DNA from 3 places in the Bacillus sp. EB V-12 genome. Region 1 is predicted to be linked to each of the others. Evidence: predicted binding sites of a transcription regulator. Region 1 holds the regulator's gene; each other region holds the start of a gene.

Region 1 (7,825 bases):
GTACTTACATAATCAATTACCAATACAACAACAAGAGTATAGATGATAATAGATGCAGTTTGTTGATATTGTAAAAATCCAAGTGTACGATCATAATATAGTCCAATACCACCTGCTCCTACTAAACCTAGGACAGCCGCTGCCCGTACATTCACCTCAAATGTATATAGTACATAGGAAACAAAGTGTGCTTTTACTTGTGGAATGACTCCATAAACAATCCATTGCACCTTATTAGCCCCTACAGCTGTCATCGCTTCTAGTGGGCCAGGGTCAATTGATTCAATTGATTCATACAACAATTTCGCCACGAGCCCAATTGAGAAAAAAGTAAGAGCTAAAATACCCGGAAGTGGTCCTATTCCAAAAATAGCTACGAAAATTGCCGCTAATAATAAATCTGGTATCGTTCGAATAAAATTTAAAATCAATCGAGCTGGACTGTATAAAAATGTACTAGTAAACACATTACTTGCCGCAAACAGTGCAAGTGGAATAGCTAAAATCGCTCCTAAAGTCGTCCCAATAATCGCCATACGTATTGTATCTAACATTGCTGTTGTAATAACTTGAAAATAACTCCAATCTGGCGGCACCATTTCTTTTAACAAATCCATTATATTAGGAAAACCAACTACTAGCTTTGAAAATGATGCGTCGACCTGTATACTACTTCCCCACAACAGTAAAATGAATAGAATAAACGTTAACATATGTTTTAACTTACTCGGCGGCTTCGGTATCGACTTCGAATATATCGTCACATCATTCATTTAACTGCCACCTCTAACAATTCACTTTTCTGTGCTACGTCACCATAAATTTCAGCAAACTTTTCATCCGTTGCTGCTTCTACTAAACCATCAAAAACAATTTCGCCTGCATGTAATCCAATAATACGCGTCGCATATTGCCTAGCTAAAGCAATAGAATGTAAGTTTACAATTGTTGTAATTCCAAAATCTTCATTAATTTTCTTTAAATCATCTAATACTTGCTTTGTTGTTAGCGGATCTAACGACGCAACAGGTTCATCTGCCAATATGATTTTTGCTTCTTGCGCCAATGCTCTAGCTATCGATACACGTTGTTGTTGTCCTCCTGATAATTCATCAGCACGTGCATATGCTTTTTCTAAAATATTCACTCTTTTTAACGCTTGAAATGCGAGCTCCACATCCTCTTTCGGAAACAAACCTAACGTTGTACGCAATGTCGAATGATATCCAACACGGCCAGCTAATACATTCTTCAATACTGTTGATCGCTTTACAAGGTTAAAACTTTGAAAGATCATACCAATATCCCGGCGCATACGTCGTAAATCTTTTCCTTTTGCAGCAGTAATAGACTCACATTCAATCATGATTTCGCCTTCTGTAATCTCATGAAGACGATTTACCGATTTTAGAAGTGTAGACTTTCCAGCTCCGGACAGCCCTACCATTACAACAAACTCACCTTTTTGAATTTTCAAGTTTATATTATTCAATCCTTTTGTACCATTTGGATACACTTTGGAGACATTTCGAAATTCTATCACACATCTTACCTACCTTCTATGTATTCAAAACGGCAAACTAACTGAAAACATTCCCTTTCAGCTAGCTGCCATTTCCATATGTATTATTGCGTTTTTACTTTCTTCCCATATTCACGAACGATGTCAAATTTACTATCATCAGATTTAACATATCCTTCATGTGAATATACTTCTTTAATGATTTTGTGACCTTCCTCATTTTTTCCAATTTCAATGAAAGCATCCTGTAATTTCTTGCTCCACTCTTCATCTAAATCAGAACGTACCGAAATCGTATCGTTTGGAATTTTCTCCGTAAATTTCACTATTTTCGTTTGCTCGAATATATTCGGATAATCTTTTTTTACAATATTACGAGCATCTTGGAATACAACAGCTGCATCTACGTCACCATTTAAAAGAGCAATAAGCGACTGATCGTGACCTTTTAATGTAACAGGTTTCACATCTTTTAACGGATCAATTCCCTCTTTTAATAGAACAGCTGCAGGCCATACATACCCTGCTGATGATGTTACATCTTGATAACCAATCTTTTTACCTTTTAAATCTTTTACACTATTTATATTAGAGTCTTTTTTAACAACAAACTCAGATTTATAATAATCTACTAAATCTTTTGTAGGAGCTCCTGTTTCATCCTCTACTCCAAAACGTTGTGCTTGTAAAATTACATTTGCAGCCTTCTTTTCATGTGCTAATACGTACGCTGTTGGCGGTAAAAATCCTACATCTACTTGTTTAGATGCCATCGCTTCTACAATTGTATTGTAGTTCGTTGAAATACTAACTTTTACTGGAATATTTAACTTATCACTTAATAGCTTCTCAAGCGGTTTTGCCTTCGCCTCTAACGTATCTGCATTTTGAGAAGGAACAAATTGAACATTTAAAGTCTTCGGTACATACCCTTTTTTCGTATCTTCATTTTTACTTGCACTTGATTCCTTCGTTCCACAGCCACTTAATAATCCCGCTGCTAGTACAACTGTTGTGCTCATTGCAAAAACTTTTTTCAACATATTAATGCCTCCATTTTTCATTGTTATAAAATAACCTTTCATAAACATGAAGAAATATATCACATATTTTTACAAATAATTGATTATTTACAGAATCTTTACACATTCTATACACTCACATTAAAATTCTCTTCACATATTTGATATGATGAATTGGAAGATAACAATAGAAAAGGTGAGTCATATTGGAACAAAATCAAACTGTAACTTTAAACATCTTATTAACAAGCGATATACATGGCACTGTTTATCCTATTCACTACCAAGATAACTCCCCAGCAGAACTTGGTTTAGCTAAAATTTCTACTCTTATAAAAAAAGAACGTTCCCAAAATACAAACGTTCTTTTAATTGATAATGGCGACTTTATTCAAGGAACACCATTTACTTATCATTATGTTACATACGAAAAAAACAAAAAAAACCCAATGTCCTTATTAGCGAATTACTTACAGTATGACGCTGCAATTATCGGCAATCATGAGTTTAATTACGGGATGGGTATATTAAATAACGCTGTGACTACTGCGAACTTCCCGTACCTATCAGCAAACATTTTAGATAAAAACATAAAGAAGCCTTATTTCGGAAAACCTTATATAATCAAACAGATTGAATCCAATATAAAAATTGCTATTTTAGGGGTGACAACGCACTACATTACCAATTGGGAACAACCCCATCACATTAAAGACTTACAATTTGAAGATGCATTAGAAACAACGAAAAAGTGGGTTTCTTACATTCGCAAACATGAGAAACCAGATTTACTAGTCGTAGCGTATCACGGGGGAGTTGAACGAGATTTACAAACCGGGGTACCGACTGAAGTTTTAACAGGAGAAAACCAAGGATATGCAATGTGCCATGAAATTGAAGACATAGATATTTTATTAACAGGCCACCAGCACCGGGAAATTGCTCACACAATGGCTAACGGTGTAACAATTTTACAGACCGGATGTAATGGAAACTCAGTTGGAAAAGTAAAAATAACATTCGAAAAAACAAAACATAAATGGGTTAAAAAAGAGAGTTCTTCTGAATTATTATCTGTACAAGGAGTTGAGGCTGACCAAGATGTACTTTCATTGGTAGCCGATTACGAAGAGAAAACACAAAAGTGGCTTGATCAACCTATTGGAATCATTCAGGGGGATATGCAAATTTCAGATGCTATGCAAACTCGTTTGCATGATCATCCTTTTATCGAATTCATAAATAAAATACAGATGGATATAGCTAATGTATCAATTTCTTGTACAAGTTTGTTCCATAATACATCTCCAGGTTTCCCGGAACATGTAACAATGCGTGACATCGTTTCTAATTATATTTATCCGAACACATTAAAAGTAATTAGACTAACTGGAGCGGACATAAAAAATGCTCTTGAACTCTCTGCTTCTTATTTCACATTAAAAACAGATGGATCCATCACCGTAAGTCCTACCTACATAGAACCAAAGCCACAACATTATAATTATGATATGTGGGAAGGGATTTCATACGTATTAAACATTTCAAAACCAATTGGTGAAAGAGTAGAATCTTTACAGCATAACAGTGCTCCTCTTAATATGAATGAAGAATATGACGTTGTAATGAATAATTATCGTGCAAGTGGCGGGGGAAATTTCTTTATGTTTCAAAACAAACCGGTAGTAAAAGATATCCCCACAGATATGTCTGAACTTATCGCTAATTATATATTGGAACATAAAACGATAGAAGCAACAGTTAATAACAACTGGAAAGTTATTAAATAACGATTTTTACATATAAAAAAGATGGGCTTCGCCCATCTTTTAATTTAATCTTGCATTATCTTGCTTTTTTAAAGCTTTTAATTTCGTCGGTGTAACATCTGTACCTTCTTCGTTAACAACTTTAATACCTTTAAGTTCGTTTAACATATTTTGACGAAATCCTTTTAAATATTGTTCACGTAGCGATTGACGCTCACGTTGCTCTTCTTCAGTTAAACCTTCAGCTTTTGCTTTTTTCGCTAAGAAGTTAATGCGTTCAACGAGTTCGTGATTAATCATCTCGAATCCCCCTTCTAATCAAAACTGATTATTATCATACAATAGTTACTCTTCTTTATCAAGTAATTGCTTCGTATACTCTACATATCTACGATGTACAGTCGCCTTTGAAACATTATGACCAAATCCACGTAATGTTGCTGCAATTTCTTCAAACGTGAGTTCACTTTTTCGCAAACGTACAATTTCCTCAATTGGCACTTCTTTTTTCTCTCTTCCTACACTTAAATGACGATTTTTTAAATTTTTTTCTGGACGATAACCTTTTTCTACTGCACGTTGCATACCTCGTTTAATTTTCAAATTATGAATCTTTCTTTGATATTCTTCAACAATACCAATAATATCTAATACCATTGAATCAGAATCCGACAATTGTAATTCACCATTATGTGTATGCGTATATACTTTTATGCCTTCTTTATGTAAACAATGCATTAACGCGATCTTCGCATTTCCTCTACCAAGACGCGTTTCATCTTGTATAAGTAACACATCAATTTGTTCGTCTCGAATTGTATCCAACACCTCTAATATACCGTCACGTTCAATTGTATATCCACTAGCCTGCTCTTCAATCACCTTAGTAACATTCATTTGATAGCGCTCAGCTAAATGCAATAATTCATCTTTTTGACGTAATAATGATGTTTCTTGCGCTTCTTTCGTTGTACTCACACGTGCATAAATAATTGCATTCATTTTGAACCCCTCTTTCTCCCTATTATTTCCCTATAGTGTAACATAAATCCGCCATTTGTTCGAACTTATGTTTGTAGAATGTTTTTTCACATGTTATACTTATTAATAAGAAAAATGAAAGAAAACGAGGTGTTAGAAAACATGGAAAAGTTAACGAAACGCCAGCAAGACATTCTCGACTTTATTAAGCTAAAAGTACAAGAAAAAGGATATCCACCTTCCGTACGTGAAATTGGTCAAGCAGTCGGCCTCGCTTCTAGTTCTACAGTGCACGGACATTTATCACGATTAGAAGAAAAAGGATACATTCGACGCGATCCAACAAAACCACGTGCCATTGAAATTTTAGGTGAAGACCGAATGGATACGGAAACACAATCTGTTATTCAAGTTCCAATTGTCGGAAAAGTCACTGCTGGTTTACCAATTACAGCGGTCGAAAGCGTAGAAGAACATTTCCCACTTCCAGCTAGTATTGTTGCTGGAGCAGACCAAGTGTTCATGTTACGTATTTCTGGAGATAGTATGATTGAAGCTGGTATTTTCGATGGAGATTTAGTTGTTGTTCGCCAACAGCAGTCTGCATATAATGGTGAAATTGTAGTCGCTTTAACAGAGGATAACGAAGCAACAGTTAAACGTTTCTATAAAGAAAAAGACCATTTCCGTCTACAACCAGAAAACTCTTCATTAGAACCTATCATTTTAAAACAAGTGTCAGTTATCGGGAAAGTAATTGGCGTATATCGTGATTTACATTAAAAATAACAAAAAGAAGATAATTACCTTATTTATATACGGTAATTATCTTCTTTTTGTATTTTGATAGATTTCCATGCATTCTATTTCTTATTAACGAGTTTCAATCGTCACATCTCCCGCAGCCGTTTTACCGCTAATCTTTTTACTACCATTTCCAATTGTTACATTTTTATTTTCTTCATTAAAAATCGTTACATCTCCCGCAGCACTTTGCCCAGTAATTACCGCATCTTGTGGTTTTTCCGATAAAGTAATATCTATATCTCCCGCAGTTGAACTTGCTTCTAGATTATATTTAGAATCATGATCTTGAATATTTATTTCCCCACTTGTTGTTTTTGCGGTCACTTTCCCTAATACCTTCTTAAAGTTCACCTCACCAGCTTTTGTCGATCCCTCCACATTCTTAGCCGTTACTTGTTTCAACTCTACTTCTCCAGCAAGTGTTCTAACACTTACGCTATCACTTTTCACATCACTCATTTCGATTTGTCCAGCAGATGAATTTACTTTTACATCTTGGTAAGAGCGTTCGGGCACAAGTAGAGTCAATTTAGACGTTTGAAACCTAAAATCGTAAAAAGAAAAATCAAATGAAGCACCTTTTTCTCTTTCCCCAATAATTTTTAATGTGTCACCATCTTCTGCGATACGAATCTCTTGTTTACGTACATCTCCCGATTGCTTTACATAAAAAGAAGAGTCAGGAGATTTTTGAACAATAATATCCCCGGCATCTAACTTAACTTCTATATTTTTTAATGTTTTGTTTTTAATTACATTTTCTTTATCGCCTTTTTCAGCAGTTTGTACTGCTTTTTCATATGTTTGGGAAATTCCTATTACTCCAATAACGATACAAGCGATAGCGATTAAAAATAGTTTTTTCATCATTTACTCTCCTTTTATCATTTTGAAGTTCCATATTACATATCGTACACACAATCTCTTAAACCACTTTGTACTATAAAAAGCGATAATACATAACAATAAACCTACTCCAACAAACGTTATACTAACGAAAAGATCCAACCATATAAAAGTACCCATAAATACTTTTCCAATAACGAAAAGTGGTGTTACTACACTAGCAATACCACCGATCCAAAAAGAAAATATAAAAGCAATAATTGCGACTAACGGGCCTAACACAATAATAAAATTAAACAAACTAAGTCCAATCGCTGCCATAACAGCTCTTGTCACATTTGAAGTCGATGGATTTTTTTTCATTTCATCGAAGCGATACATCGCAAGTAATTCTTTCGCGATTACTTTCGGAGAACCAAGGCCCTGTATTATTTCCGATTCAGTTTTCCCCTCTTCTAGTCCAAACTGAAAGTGCTCTTCATAATCCAATAAAATATCTTGCCTCTCTTCCTCTGGTAACTTTCTAAGATAACTTGATAATTCTTTAAGAAACCCTTCTTTACTCATCCCATTCCACCCCTTCAATAATTTCTTGTACCCCTTTCGCAAAATCACGCCATTCTGTTACTAACAAATGAAATTGCGTCTCCCCTTGCTCTGTTAATTGATAATATTTACGAGGTGGCCCTTCCGTAGATTCCTTTAAATACGTTTGAAAATACCCTTCTTTCGTCAAACGACGTAATAAAGGGTATACTGATCCTTCCGATATTAAAAATTTATTAGAAATTTGCTGAACAAGTTCATAACCGTAACTATCTTTACGTTTTACAAGTGCTAATACACAAAGTTCAAGCACACCTTTTTTAAATTGAACG
Region 2 (7,825 bases), on a different contig from region 1:
TGAATGCATTTAAAATCTCCTAACTTTACATTGTAATCTATAACTTTGTCATTTTAGAATATAATTCAAGAACGGGTGGTCATAATCACCCCCCATATCTTTTACAGGTATTTCAACATCAATTTTCTTGCTTTGAAAAAAGGGATAATATGAAATCTTATATTTTCCCCCTCAATACTTGCTGAAATGCTCTCTTCTTCTTTTAAATAATCCAGGTATTCTTCCAAGGCTAAATTCATTTTTTGCATAATCGTACTGTGAGGCAAACCGACATAGCGAATATGCCAAGGTTCATATTGAATACCTGTAACATCCGTTTTATCCTAGGGATAGCGTAAGATAAAGCCGTATTTCCAAGCATTTTTTTCTATCCACTTCCCTTCAGGTGCTCGTTCCATTTGCGTTAAGCCTGATTCTACATCAAGTGATAAACCTGAATTATGTTCACTATAACCTGCTGGTAAGGCATAATCAGCCTCCATCTCATGGTAAAGTCCACTTTGCTCATCAAAGTCACAATAACCACTATTAATTAAAAATTGATTAACGCCTTCCTTTACAACATTATTAATCATCTCTAAAAATTTTTTTGCTATTTCTTTTGCTAAATAAATATTTGTATTAAGCAACCCTTATCCGTTTATCAATTCATTATGTTTAGATAAATTTACGATATCTGATTTCACACTCTCTTGGCGCATAGGATATTTACTGTTAATTAAGAGCAGATTCCCTTAATAGATGTGTTCTTTTACAATCTCTTTCTTTTGAATAATTGAGGTAGTCCCTGTATTATCTATGTTATCTTTGTGATTTTGATCATATTTTTGAACCTCTACTTTATTCTGCAAAAACAGTGCTTTATTCATGAAAGCAAAACCTAAGAAAAATAACAATAAAAAAACACCACTTCTTCATTTTCAGCTTCCTCCTTAGGTAAATGACTTGATGATAATGTCACGCTGATTCAAACGCTGAAGATTTCGGATATGAAACTCTTAACGATTACTTTCTGCAAAGCGATGCTATATGCGGATGCTCTGCTCAATGGTGTGTTGAGGAACATCCAAAACAGCCTATTGCTCATTTGACACAATTCGCTAAAAGGAAAAAAATATTTATGTCACTCTTTCTCTAAACATGTGAGCTATTTTAATCACGCATAAATTATCATATCTTTCTTTGACGAAACAAAAAAGCTCGTTCTTATGGTTTAAGTCTACCGCATAAGAACGAGCCATTTTTTAATATTAAATTGTTAATTTCCTAAGAAAAAGTAGAGATGACCTTAAGATTTTCTTAAGAAACAGTGATTATTTTCTAAGAATTCCCTTTATCAACCAAGCCTTGGAAGGCTGGAAGCTCTACCGTGAACGTCGTAGAGTTATCATTACTTTCCGCGTAAATTTGTCCGCCATGCTGAACAATGATTTCTTTTGCAATCGCCAATCCAAGTCCCGCGCCGCCCGTATCAGAAGAACGGGCATCATCCAATCTGTAAAACTTTTCAAATATGGTAGCGAGTTTATCTTTCGGGATGTTTCCGACGTTCTCGAAAACGATGGATACCACATCCTCGGAGAGGCCCGCCGTAATGTCAATAACGCTGTCGTCTTCGCTGTATGCAGCGGCGTTTTTCAAAATATTGTTAAAGACCCTCGCTAGCTTATCGGGATCACCAAATACGGTCAAATCTTCGGAAGCATGGATAACCGCCTGTTTGCCCTTCGCGGCAAGCTGGGGATAAAATTCATCAGTCATTTGCACCAGCATATAGTATAGGTCTATGTGCTTTTTCGTGAGTGTAATCGTTTGAAGGTTATATCGCGTAATCTCAAAAAACTCGTCGATTAGCTGTTCCAGGCGATACGCTTTGTCTAACGTGATATGCACGTACTTTGCCTTTTGCTCTCTTGGCATGTCTGGTGCCTCGTCAAGCAGGATCAGATAACCGATAACTGATGTAAGAGGCGTTTTAATATCGTGTGCCAAGTACATAACAACTTCATTTTTCCTTTGTTCGGCCACCTTTGCATCATGCTCTCGCTTTTCAAGGGTTCGCTTTAATGTATTGAGCTTCTGTTCCATGAACTCCATTTCCGCAGAAAGCTCAATTTGTTTATCTTCGTTCTGAATAAGTATATCAATACTGGTATTTATCTCTTCAAAGTATTTTACAAATTTTAAAAGCAGAACACGGCATAGAATAAGAATACTAATGGCAACCGCCACATAAATAAAAATTTCTATATTGTTCCGTATAGTATACTGATATATTATCATTGCGTCCCAACGCTCTAAATGATAACTGTTTTCCAAAAAACGTACGATCCACTCCCCCAGTTTCCCTTGGATAAATAGACGCACAAACAGCACAAATACAACTGCTGCCATGACAATCGTAAGGATATATTGGTAGAGTTTTCGTTTTAATTTTGAATAATCGATTTTTTTATTCTTATTTTTCAATTTTATAGCCAATCCCCCATACCGTTTTTATATACTTCGGATTATCAACCGTGTCGTTCATCTTTTCTCGCAGATGTCGGATATGCACGGTGATAGTGTTATTGCTCTTGCTGAAATATTCGTCACCCCATATCTCATGAAACAGCTGCTCAGAGCTAACCACATTCCCCTTGTTTTCACAGAGGATACGCAGGATTGAAAACTCGGTGGGAGTGAGAGATAACGGCTTCTCGTTCAGAGAACACTCATGCGTGCTTATATTAATGACAAGACCAGAGTGAACGATAACATTCTCGTTCTGTGCCGTTACTCCATTGTATTTTTTATATCGGCGTAACTGCGCCTTGACTCGCGCAATTAACTCTAGTGGGCGAAAGGGTTTTGTAATATAATCGTCCGCACCAAATGTTAGCCCTGTAATTTTATCTACTTCCGTATCTTTCGCCGTCAACATGATAATTGGATAGGTGTGCTTGTCCCTTATTTTTTGACAGATAGTGAGACCACTTACGTCGGGAAGCATGATATCCAATATTGCAAGGTCAAGCACATTCTTATCTATACATTCCAATGCTTCTTTTGCGGTATAGTATTTGAAAACCGTATAATTCTCGTTTTTCAAATATAGCTCAACCAAATCCGCAATTTCGCGTTCATCTTCCACAATAAGTACTTTATCACTCATGGTTACCAATCCTCCTCTATGGATGTGCTTTTTTTCAATTGGAATCTCTTCTGAATAACGAGCCTATCATACCTATTACACCAAGTAAAGTCATATTACTGTATACAGACACAGCCGGTTACACAAAATAGATTTTCGGATTTACTCATTTATTAGGATTTAATTTTACGCCAAGAATAAGAGATCCATCGGACTCAAAATTATTTACAATAGATAAAGCAAATGAGTATCCAAAACTAGAAGGAGGTCCCGTCCTATCCATATCAACCTAACAAAACAAAGTCCCTTCCTAAAATGAAAAAATATGCAAATCTTTCTGTAGAATTATAGGAAAGGATGGAGTTTTATTATGGATTTTCCGATTCTTGAAGAACTTCAACTAATTGCTGAAGAATTACAACGACATATGTCTTCCTATGTTCTAGAGCACTTAGCTAAAGAAATAGGATTTGTTCATCGAAAGAGTAAATATCAAGCAAAGGAATTAGTTGCTTTATGTGTAAGGCTTAGCCAACAGGTTGTAAGTACATCACTCACACAATTATGTAGCTGTCTTGAAGTATCTACAGGTGGTCTTATCAGCCATGAAGGGCTTAACCAACGATTTAATGCTTCCGCAGTACAAGTTTCTTGAACAAGTTCTAGCTAACCTTCTAACTCAAAGAATTCATTCAACACAAGAAATAATTCATCAATACACCACGACCTTTAAGCACATTCGGATTCTAGAGTCTACAACATTTCAGTTTCCAGATAAGTTTTCTTTACATTATCAAGGATCGGGGGGAAGTATCCATACGGCAGGAGTCAAAATTCAATTAGAGTATGACTTATTGAGTGGGAAGTTCCTGCACGTTTATGTAGGAGAAGGAAGAGAAAATGATAAAACCTTTGGTTCAACAAGCCTACAAACCATTCGACCAAAAAACTTGTATATAAGAGATTTAGGCTATTTTGAATTACATGATTTACAGAATATCTGAAAGACACTCGTATACGAGTGTCTTTTCTTTATGCAAAAAAATATTTTCAAACAAAAAACCCTTTATAAAAGAACACAAGTTCGCATATAATAAGAACAAACGTTCTTTTTATTTAAGGAGGAATAACAGTGTATGACTATTCTATCTTACCGAATAGAATCATCTTATGTGTGGATTTACGAAGCTTTTACGCTTCAGTAAGTTGCATCAAAATGGGGTTAGATCCTATGTATACAAAATTGGCAGTAGTCGGTGATGTAAATAGAAACGGTTCAATCGTTCTAGCTGCCACTTCACCATTAAAAGCATTAGGTGTAAAAAAGATGGCCAGATTATACGAGATTCCTCGCAGAAAAGACATTCTTGTTGTAAATCCAATTATGGGTACTTACATAAATTGCTCCAATTATATAACAAAGCTAGCTTTGCAGTACGTTCCTATTGAGGATTTTCACCAATATTCCATCGACGAGTTCTTCATGGATATTACGGATAGTATTCATTTATTTGCTAATGATCCCTATGAGTTTGCGTTGAAATTTAAACATGAAATATATGCGAAAACACGGATCGAATGCACAATAGGAATTGGCCCTAACCCTTTAATGAGCAAAGTAGCTTTAGATATTGAAGCAAAGGAGAATCAAAACGGCATTGCTTATTGGAAATATGAAGATGTCCCAACAAAATTATGGAGCATACGACCGCTTAATACATTTTGGGGTATTTCGTACAAAACGGAAGAAAAGTTGAATCGAAAAGGAATACATTCTATCGGAGATTTAGCCAATTACCCTCTTAAATACTTAAAACAAAGCTTCGGTAAGATTGGAGAAGAATTACACTTACATAGCTACGGAATTGACTTTAGTCGCATTTCAGAAAAATATGTTCCTGCCACAACTTCTGTTGGAAAAAGCCAAATACTCACGCGCGATTACACAATAGAAGAATTTCCAATTATTCTACTGGAACATATTGAAGAAGTTTGTTATCGGCTTAGAAGACAAAATAAACTTGCTCAAACCGTTCATTTTTCAGTCGGGTATAGCAAAAGTTATAACGGGGGTATTAGAAAAACTCATACTTTAAGCCGTCCGACTAACTTAACTATGGATATTTATAAAATTTGTACATACTTTTTACATCAACAATATACTGGCGAACCCATTCGCAGCATAAACATTTCTCTAACGAACCTAATCAAAGAAGGAGAGGAACAAATTTCTCTTTTTGATAACATAACGCAGCGAGAACAAGAAATGAAGTTAACAAAAGTAATGGATGAAATACGCACTAAGTTTGGGAAGAACAGTATTCTACGTGGGGTTTCCTACACGCATAGCGCTACAGCTAGATACCGAAACACACTAATAGGGGGACATAAATTATGAATAACGCTAAGATGCCAAAGGGGCGCGGAATGGTGAAATGGGCTCCGTTTGCCGCATTAACACCCCAATTTGATGGGATACGTGAAATCATTAGGGAACAACACAAAATCACCCGTCCGATTTTAACAACTGAAGAAAAAGAACGAATTGAAAATATGCTAGTATGTTCCTTATTATCTGAAGAAGAAAAATTAATTTCATATTATGAAGAAGGTTATTTACTCTCAAGCTATATGACTGTTGTTGATATTGACCCACCAAATGGCGCTGTTATATGTACGGATGCTTTTTATAATAAGATAAAACTGCAATTTTCTAATATAATAGATGCGAATTAATATATCTCTAATAAAAAATACGAATCTTCAAAGTGATGGGCGCCTCCTTGTGGTTATATTATCTCAAAGAGAACTTGTAGAAATTTCTACAAATTCTCTTTGTTTTTCTAGTAAAAATGGAAAGTAAACTTTTACCCCTTAATTTGCATTCATTTCAACTAAAACATTGACTTCAAACCAAACATCCTGATATCCTCAAAATACACATTAAAAGTATACATTAAGAACGTTGTAAATAAAGATGCGAATTAATCAATTTCAGAATCCATTGACATAGCAACATGATTACCATTCCCTATAATTATTTGGAAATATGTTATTTTTCAGGGTATATTTCCTTCATAAATTCTTTATCCATATTAGAAAGAACTCTATTTGAACCCACTTCAAAATCACCAATTGTAAGTGTATTTGGAATTGCATATAACATGATTGAATTCTTATCAAATTGTGTGAAATTTGTCTCGGTTTTACTATAACGTTTAAAAATGTTCTGATCTATTTGTTCTTTTGTCCAATTATTAGGTGGTCCCATAAATACACGATAAACAGCTTCTTTATCCCAAGGAATATTTGCAGCTGGATTTTGATGTTCATGAATACACCCTAAAGCATGTCCAAACTCATGTAATACTACTCGAGAATATTCATCATCAGGAGTATCTGATTTTAACCATCCGAAATTCATCGTTGGTTCAGTTTTAGGAATTGATAGACAGTCTGTACCAATATAAGACCATGAACCTCGATCATGTTTAAAAGAAATACGAATCTCTGCATCAGGGTCATTACCAAATATAAACTTAATATTAGCGTACTTCTCCCATTCATGTGCATAATGTTCTACCCTCTTTTGTACATCAGGAACTCCATCTAAAAAACGGACACGTAATGTTCTACCCTTTCCCCATTTTTTCCCTGTTAGAATTGCAATTTCCTCTGGCAAATCTTTATATCTAGATTCTATAATATTATTTTCGGTATTTTCAGCAATTGCAATTTCACGTGCTTCTTCATGCATATCCTGTGGCAGTATCCGATCAATACAAATCTTAATTTCTTCTGACATTAGTATCTCTCCTTTAATCTAAATTAAACACATTCAAAATATAGTATTAGATGAAAAATGTTATTATATTCTTAAAATAAATTACCTTTATTTACCGTGAAAAATCCTACACTTTTTATTCAATATCTCACTTGGAAACCATCCTGGGTATGAGGCGCCAACTGGAAATTTTAATTTACGAAACAGAATCTAAACACTCATGTGAACATCCAAATAGATTGCTTTTTTCTCTGGTATATAGAAACTACATAATAAAAATGAAATTCAATAAAGTAGAGATTAATTAAATATTCCTATATATTTGATAAAATTTCTTATTTTGATACTGTAAGGAATACAATATCCGTCTGAAAGAATAGTACATCATATTCTCAAATAATTATTTGTTTACTTTTCCCCAATAAATTTCTTCATTATATAGGTAAAAAAAGAGATAAGAACATTTTAATTACGTGCATTATCTCTTTTCGAATATGTATGGTATATCACATTTGAATTTACCACATATTTTAATGGAACTTACAGATTGCTCTTCAACAAAAATTACATCTAATTTTTTGTGAAAATATACAATTTTATCGTTTCAAAAAATACATCATGGATATATATTTTAAACTAACGTATTGGAACACTATAGTTATCTGTATCTATTGATGCCTTTTACTATAATTAATATGTATCGAATATAAATATAGGCCTATCTGTAAGAATGCACCATTCTTCTTTATTTACCTATGCTTATAATTTTTATAAATTATTTTAGTATAGATATTGATTTAAAGTTGATTAATTAAAGTGTCAGGTCCACTACTTTTTTTATTTAACAAAAAAAGAATCTGCAAACCTGCAGATTCTCCTGATAATGATTTATATAAGTAAGACCCGAA
Region 3 (7,825 bases), 690 kb from region 1:
ATGGACAAATTGCTAATCCGCATCCAACTCGTAATATTACAATGAACAATTCATACATTAACAATGATGGTAAAACAGCTGAAAGAATAACAAATCGTGTGAAACGTATGAATAACGTAGACCGTGTGTCTACAGTTGTATATGGAAACGATGTAGCGATTGCGGTAAAACCACGTAACACAGTGACAAATGAAACGGCGATGGCTAACGAAATTCGTCAAGCTGTTGCAAATGAAGTTGGAAACAGAAACGTATATGTTTCTGTAAGAAATGATATGTTTACTCGTGTCGATGCAATGAGTACGCGTCTACGTAACGGTACAGTTACAAACGATTTTAATCGTGACATAGTGAATATGTTCCGAGACATTCGTTACGGTTTAACTGGTACAGTGCGATAACAAAACAAAAGAGGAAGGGTGAGCCCTTCCTCTTTATTCATCGTTGTCTTGTAAACGACGTTTTTTAATAAAATAACTAACGGAGTAAGAAACTAAAAAGCATATGAAAAGAATACTACCTGTTAAAATAGTTTCAAACAGTGGTCTTTCTGGACTGAAAATAATATAAATAATAGCCATAACGATTCCTACAATAAGGGAGCGGAAGACAAGTTTGTAATAAGGAGTTAACTGTATTTCCTTTTCGCCTTCTTCTACATCGATTGAAACACTTAACTGTAAATAAGCAAGTAAAATACTTGTAAACATAAATAATAGCCACAATGGAGATTTCGTAATTTGATCAATGCCTTCAGTGAATCCGATATAGCCTAAAATTCCAACTACGCCAATGTATTGAAAAAGAAAGACAATACGTATGTTTTTTAACATTTGAAGAATGAGGCGTTCATCCTTTATTTTTTTCATAATATTCATCCCCTGCTTATTATGATTTCGCTGTCACATTAATTGTAACATATATATTGCAATTATCAATTTATAATTTACATAAAATAATTTGGATGAAAGAGGAAATGAAATGTTTTTATAAACATGTTGCACTTATACTTTATTAATGTTATATTAGCAAAGCGATGAGCTAATTTACGTAAGACGAGAGATATGCTTAAGTGCTAAACACGCGAATGTGGTCGCCTGGTCTCTCGCCGTAAACGCATCAAGACGCCTGCTTTGCAGGCGTCTTTCATTTTATATAAAAGTAAATGATACATGCAGATGAGGTAAACCCTTATCTGCATTTTTTATTTTTCGAAAGAAATGTAATATGGATAAAACCCCCATTTCCGGAAAAACTACTAATGAAAGTATGATCTTGCCTAAAAGAGGTGAACGGAAATGAAATGGATACTGATTGCGATGCAAGCTTTCGTTATGATGTTTTGTTTCGTTTATGGAACGAATGTGAAGGCGGAAGGGCCAGTACCAGAAGTAACGAAAAAAGAACCTGAGGTTACAATTTTATTAGAGCGTATGTATGTTGATGGCGAAGTAAGCGAAGAAATACTTACAGAAAAAGTGACGGATTTAGAAAAGTTTTTACAGCAGTATAAAGAATGGCAGCTCGTTGATCGTGATGATGTACAAATTGTATTGCAAAAGAAAGTTGATGATATTTCTCCGTTATTGAAAACGAGCGGGTATTTTGGTGTTTCAGAGGAAGGGATATTACAAATTTTCAAAGGTGTACCGAAAAGTGATAATGCGATCCATTCTTTCTTTCAAATTGATATGAAAAAGCTTGAGAGCTATGAACGTGCGAAATTGAAACGTGGCATTCGTATTAAATCAAAAGAAGGTTTTGTGAAGACGATTGAAAAAATGAAGCAATACGCAGTTCAAAGTAAGAAAAAAAGCAGCTCATGGTGAGCTGCTTTTTTTCTTATTTGTTTTTAGCTAAAATTTCTTTTGCGATTTCATCAATTAGCATATCTTTTCCGATTGGATTGAATGCTTTCGTATTGAAGACTTCATTTGATACTTCATATACGTGATTATTTTTAACTGCTTTATTGTCTTTCCAAACGGCACTGTTTTTGTAGTCTTCGTAAACTTTATCAGCTTCGCCGCCGAAGTTTACAATAAACATTTGGTCAGGCTGGAATGCAACTAGACCTTCTAGTGATACTTGCGCCATCGTTTGTTTTAAATCCGTACCTTTTGTTGCTGGAAGTTTTAAGTCATTAAAGATGATGTCACCGTATCCGAAGCTACCGTATACACGGAAGTTTTGTGGTGTAACTGCAACGAACATAAAGTTCTCATCTTTTGTTTTCTCTTTAATTTTTTTAGATAAAGAGTCTGCTTTCTTCTCGTAGTCTGCAATCCATTTGTCTGCTTTCTTCTCTTCGTCAAATAGCTTACCTACTTCTTTAAACTTACCACGCCAGTCTTCTAAGTTTGTTTCTAGAACAACTGTAGGTGCAACCTTTTCTAGTTGATCATAAATTTTTAATTGACGGTTGTTTAAAATAATTAAGTCTGGTTTTAAAGCAGTAACAGCTTCTAAATCAACTTTAGGTGCCCAGTACCAACCTACTGCTTTTACTCCATCTAACTTGTCTGTTAAGTGATTTTGGATTTTATCTTTATATGTATTTGCTGTACCAACAGGTTTGTGTCCAAGAAGTAATAGTTCTTCTGTTGATCCAGATAAGTCAACAATTCTCTTTGGATTTACTGGAATTGTAGCTTCACCTTTAGCATGTTTTACAACTTTTGTTTTCGGTTGTTCTTTTGCCTTCGATTCTTCTTTTTGAGAAGAACAGCCAACGATAGAAAGAACAACGAGCATAATAGTAAATAAAATAAATAGCTTACGTTTCATCCTGATGTAACCCCTTTAATTAGTATTGATAATCATTATCGACTTCTGTATATTAAGGTGCTTTAACCTTTCTGTCAATGGAAAATAACAGAAGTTTCAAGTGGAGAACATTTGTTGGGGTAGTCTCGCTTTTCTATCATTAAATATGTTAAAATGGAATACATGATTTAAGAGGGAGAGATCGTATTTTGTTTGAATATGTTACAGGTTACGTGGAGTATGTAGGGCCGGAATATGTCGTAATTGATCATAATGGAATTGGTTATCAAATTTTCACACCGAATCCGTATGTATTTCAAAGAAGTAAGCAAGAAATCCGTGTCTATACATATCATTATGTAAGAGAAGATATTATGGCACTTTACGGGTTTAAAACACGTGAAGAGCGTTTATTATTTACAAAGTTGTTAGGCGTGTCTGGCATTGGGCCAAAAGGAGCTCTTGCAATTTTAGCTTCTGGTCAAACAGGACAGGTCGTTCAAGCGATTGAGCATGAAGATGAGAAGTTTTTAGTGAAATTCCCAGGCGTCGGAAAGAAAACAGCACGCCAAATGATTTTAGATTTAAAAGGAAAACTAGCAGATGTCGTACCAGATGCATTTGTTGATTTATTCTCAGACACAGAACGTTTTGATGAGAAGAAAGGTTCATCAGCTGAGCTTGATGAGGCACTGGAAGCTCTGCGCGCACTTGGATACGCAGAACGCGAAGTTTCTCGTGTTGTACCAGAGTTATTAAAAGAATCATTAACGACGGATCAGTATATTAAAAAGGCACTTAGTCTTTTACTAAATGGTAAGAGGTGAGTATAATGGACGAACGTCTCCTTTCAGGGGAATCTGCATATGAAGATGCGGATTTAGAATATTCATTACGGCCACAGACGCTCCGTCAGTATATTGGCCAAGATAAAGCAAAACATAATTTAGAAGTATTTATTGAAGCGGCGAAAATGCGTGAAGAAACGTTAGATCACGTGCTTTTATATGGACCACCAGGTCTTGGTAAAACGACGCTTGCGAATATTATTGCCAATGAGATGGGCGTTAATGTTAGAACAACTTCAGGTCCCGCAATTGAAAGACCAGGAGATTTAGCTGCTGTATTAACAGCGCTTCAGCCAGGGGATGTATTATTTATTGATGAAATTCATCGTTTGCATAGATCAATTGAAGAAGTATTGTATCCTGCGATGGAAGACTTTTGCCTTGATATTGTAATTGGAAAAGGGCCTTCAGCACGTTCTGTACGCCTAGATTTACCGCCATTTACATTAGTTGGAGCAACAACACGTGCTGGAGCATTATCGGCACCGCTTCGTGACCGCTTCGGTGTACTTTCAAGGTTAGAGTACTACACAGTAGATCAGCTTTCTGCGATTGTTGAACGTACAGCAGAAGTATTTGAAGTTGAAATCGATTCGTTAGCTGCATTAGAAATTGCAAGACGTGCTCGTGGTACACCTCGTATTGCGAATCGTCTTTTAAGACGTGTACGTGATTTCGCGCAAGTTCGTGGTAACGGAACGGTTACGATGGAAATTACACAAATGGCATTAGAGCTACTGCAAGTAGATAAATTAGGTCTAGATCATATTGATCATAAATTACTGCTTGGTATTATTGAGAAATTCCGTGGCGGTCCAGTTGGATTAGAAACGGTTTCAGCAACAATTGGAGAAGAATCTCATACGATTGAAGATGTGTATGAGCCGTATTTATTACAAATTGGTTTTTTACAACGAACGCCAAGGGGCCGAATTGTAACGCCGCTTGCGTATGAACATTTCGGAATGGAGATACCAAAAGTATGACGGAGATGCCAAAGCTGCTTATTACAGCCGGGATCTTACTCATCGTTGTTGGATTAGCTTGGAAGTTCATTGGAAGGCTTCCAGGCGATATTTTTGTGAAAAAAGGAAACGTTACCTTTTATTTTCCTATCATTACATGTATTGTGTTAAGTATTGTATTATCTTTTATTATGTATATAATAAATCGATTTAAATAAGAAATAGGTGGATATAGCTATGGATATAAATCTGTTTGATTTTCATTTACCAGAAGAACTTATTGCACAAGTCCCGTTAGAAGAGCGTGAAACATCAAGATTAATGGTGTTAGACCGTGAAACAGGTGATATTGAGCATAAACATTTTACGGATATTCTTTCTTACTTACATGAGGGGGATTGCTTAGTTTTAAATGAAACGAAAGTTATGCCTGCTCGTTTGCACGGTGTGAAAGAAGATACAGGCGCGCACATTGAAGTACTTCTTTTAAAACAAGAAGAAGGTGATAAGTGGGAAACGCTTGTAAAGCCAGCGAAACGTGTAAAAGAAGGAACTGTTATCTCTTTTGGCGAAGGGAAATTAAAAGCAACTTGCACAGGAACTGCAGATCAAGGTGGACGTCAGCTTGAATTTTCATATGACGGCATCTTCTATGAAATTTTAGATGAACTTGGGGAAATGCCACTTCCTCCATATATTAAAGAGACGCTAGAAGATCGCGATCGCTATCAAACAGTATATGCGAAAGAAATCGGTTCAGCAGCAGCGCCGACTGCGGGACTTCACTTTACAGAAGAGTTACTTGAGAAGTTAAAGCAAAAAGGCGTTCAGTTAGCATTCATTACACTTCACGTAGGACTTGGAACATTTAGACCAGTTTCTGCAGACACGATTGAAGAACACCATATGCACGCAGAATATTATCATATGTCTGAAGAGACAGCGGCATTATTAAATCGTGTGAAAGAGAATGGTGGACGTATTATTACTGTAGGTACGACATCAACTCGTACGTTAGAAACAATTGCAACAGATCATGACGGTAAGCTCTGCGCCGCTTCTGGATGGACAGATATTTTCATGTATCCGGGATATGAATTTAAAGCAATTGATGGTTTAATTACAAACTTCCATTTACCGAAATCAACATTAATTATGCTTGTAAGTGCATTTGCAAATAGAGATAATGTACTTCATGCTTATAATGAAGCAGTAAAAGAAAAATATCGTTTCTTTAGCTTCGGTGATGCAATGTTCGTTGCATCTCACGCTAAAATGAGAAACAAATAAAAGGAGTAAGTTATGACAGCAATTCGTTATGAATTTATTAAGACATGTAAACAAACGGGTGCCCGTTTAGGTCGTGTGCATACGCCGCACGGTTCATTTGATACACCAACATTTATGCCAGTTGGTACACTTGCAACAGTTAAGACAATGTCACCAGAAGAATTAAAAGCAATGGATTCTGGCATTATTTTAAGTAATACGTATCATTTATGGCTACGTCCAGGTCATGAAATTATTCGTGAAGCAGGCGGCTTGCATAAATTTATGAACTGGGATCGTGCAATCTTAACAGACTCTGGTGGTTTCCAAGTATTCAGTTTAAGTGACTTCCGTCGTATTGAAGAGGAAGGCGTTCACTTCCGTAATCACTTAAATGGAGATAAATTATTCTTATCACCAGAAAAAGCGATGGAAATCCAAAATGCATTAGGTTCAGATATTATGATGGCATTTGATGAGTGTCCACCATTCCCAGCTACTTTTGAATATATGAAGAAATCTGTAGAGCGTACGAGCCGCTGGGCAGAACGTTGCTTAAAAGCGCATGAACGTCCGCAAGATCAAGGTTTATTCGGTATTGTACAGGGCGGGGAGTACGAAGAGCTTCGTCGTCAAAGTGCGAAAGATCTTGTTTCAATGGACTTCCCTGGTTACGCTGTAGGTGGTTTATCTGTTGGTGAACCGAAAGATATTATGAACCGTGTTCTTGAGTTTACAACACCACTCCTTCCAGATAATAAGCCTCGTTACTTAATGGGTGTAGGTTCTCCTGACTCGTTAATCGATGGCGCAATTCGTGGTATTGATATGTTTGACTGTGTACTTCCAACTCGTATCGCTCGAAATGGTACATGTATGACAAGTGAAGGTCGCCTTGTTGTAAAAAATGCGAAATTCGCAAGAGACTTCGGTCCGCTTGATCCAAACTGTGATTGCTACACATGTAAAAACTACTCACGTGCGTACATTCGTCACTTAATGAAATGTGATGAAACGTTCGGAATTCGTTTAACGTCTTATCACAACCTTCATTTTCTGTTAAACTTAATGGAGCAGGTGAGACAAGCTATTCGTGAAGACCGTCTTGGCGATTTCCGCGAAGAGTTCTTTGAACAGTATGGCTTTAATAAACCGAATGCTAAAAACTTCTAATACATAATTTAAAAGGAGGAACAAAAGATGAATGCAGGTATGATGAATATCGTTATGATCGTTGCGATGTTTGCGATTTTCTATTTCTTATTAATTCGCCCGCAACAAAAACGTCAAAAAGCAGTTGCTCAAATGCAAAGTGAGTTAGCAAAAGGTGATGCTATCGTAACAATCGGTGGTTTACACGGTACAATCGAATCAGTAGATGAGACAAAAATCGTTATTAAATCTGGTGGTTCACACTTAACTTTCGATCGCAATGCGATTCGTGAAGTTGTGAAAAACTAATGTGGAAGGCCCTGCATGAAATGTGCAGGGCCTTTTTTAGTTACTTTGCTTTGACATATTTACACCGAAAATACCACCGAGTGTACTCGCCCCCATTAATGCTAATTGATATAGTAATTGTGAGTTCGATAAGGTTTGAGAAAAGCCTAAATAGTTAACTAGAAAGACGAGTATAGTGAACGTGAGCCCTGTTGTGAAACCTACTAGCCAACCTTTTCCTTGAGCCTTTTTGCCGGCAGTAAATCCAGACATAAGCATAGATAAAAGAGCGAGTATAAAAATAGTAACGGTTAATGTCCCTTCATTTATATTCGTAAACTTTAATAAAAGAGCCATAATCATACTAGTAATAGATGCGAGAATTAGTAGCGTAACAATACCGAAGCCAATTGCAGTTGATAATTTTTTCGTTCCATCCATTTATGCATTCCCCCTTTTTAATACAAGCATATTTTCCTTTTGCTCAAGTTAGACTAGTTTCTTTTTTATAGGGGAGTCTATACGTAAAAAAGGAGA

The links. Region 1 encodes LexA, which represses DNA repair genes until DNA is damaged. Its sites were predicted from a motif close to CGAACATATGTTCG; they were not measured.
Region 2: a site for LexA is predicted at 4,207-4,220, ahead of ACZDYH_RS29595 (Y-family DNA polymerase). Genes of this name have one in related genera too.
Region 3: a site for LexA is predicted at 2,892-2,905, ahead of ruvA (Holliday junction DNA helicase RuvA). Genes of this name have one in related genera too.

The regions. Positions count from the first base shown of each region.
Region 1 covers NZ_JBUXJL010000001.1:941,868-949,692, reverse strand. Annotated here, with positions in the region: gene phnE (phosphonate ABC transporter, permease protein PhnE) at 1-773, opposite strand, end outside; gene phnC (phosphonate ABC transporter ATP-binding protein) at 770-1,543, opposite strand; gene ACZDYH_RS04975 (phosphate/phosphite/phosphonate ABC transporter substrate-binding protein) at 1,627-2,565, opposite strand; gene ACZDYH_RS04970 (bifunctional metallophosphatase/5'-nucleotidase) at 2,751-4,334, shown strand; gene ACZDYH_RS04965 (DUF896 domain-containing protein) at 4,374-4,613, opposite strand; gene ACZDYH_RS04960 (YneB family resolvase-like protein) at 4,659-5,315, opposite strand; gene lexA (transcriptional repressor LexA) at 5,457-6,077, shown strand; gene ACZDYH_RS04950 (DUF4097 family beta strand repeat-containing protein) at 6,168-6,971, opposite strand; gene ACZDYH_RS04945 (DUF1700 domain-containing protein) at 6,972-7,514, opposite strand; gene ACZDYH_RS04940 (PadR family transcriptional regulator) at 7,507-7,825, opposite strand, start outside.
Region 2 covers NZ_JBUXJL010000025.1:17,834-25,658, reverse strand. Annotated here, with positions in the region: gene ACZDYH_RS29625 (VanZ family protein) at 1-9, opposite strand, end outside; partial or broken gene vanY (VanY-A/VanY-F/VanY-M family D-Ala-D-Ala carboxypeptidase) at 115-869, opposite strand; gene vanS (vancomycin resistance histidine kinase VanS) at 1,321-2,475, opposite strand; gene vanR-A (vancomycin resistance response regulator transcription factor VanR-A) at 2,459-3,154, opposite strand; partial or broken gene ACZDYH_RS29605 (Tn3 family transposase) at 3,256-3,360, shown strand; partial or broken gene ACZDYH_RS29600 (IS4 family transposase) at 3,504-4,134, shown strand; gene ACZDYH_RS29595 (Y-family DNA polymerase) at 4,266-5,531, shown strand; gene ACZDYH_RS29590 (YolD-like family protein) at 5,528-5,869, shown strand; gene ACZDYH_RS29585 (M12 family metallopeptidase) at 6,186-6,938, opposite strand.
Region 3 covers NZ_JBUXJL010000001.1:247,132-254,956, forward strand. Annotated here, with positions in the region: gene ACZDYH_RS01285 (YhcN/YlaJ family sporulation lipoprotein) at 1-401, shown strand, start outside; gene ACZDYH_RS01290 (branched-chain amino acid ABC transporter substrate-binding protein) at 435-869, opposite strand; gene ACZDYH_RS01295 (BofC C-terminal domain-containing protein) at 1,299-1,829, shown strand; gene ACZDYH_RS01300 (iron-hydroxamate ABC transporter substrate-binding protein) at 1,843-2,787, opposite strand; gene ruvA (Holliday junction DNA helicase RuvA) at 2,976-3,593, shown strand; gene ruvB (Holliday junction branch migration DNA helicase RuvB) at 3,599-4,600, shown strand; gene ACZDYH_RS01315 (DUF2905 domain-containing protein) at 4,597-4,797, shown strand; gene queA (tRNA preQ1(34) S-adenosylmethionine ribosyltransferase-isomerase QueA) at 4,817-5,869, shown strand; gene tgt (tRNA guanosine(34) transglycosylase Tgt) at 5,882-7,021, shown strand; gene yajC (preprotein translocase subunit YajC) at 7,049-7,309, shown strand; gene ACZDYH_RS01335 (TIGR04086 family membrane protein) at 7,346-7,729, opposite strand.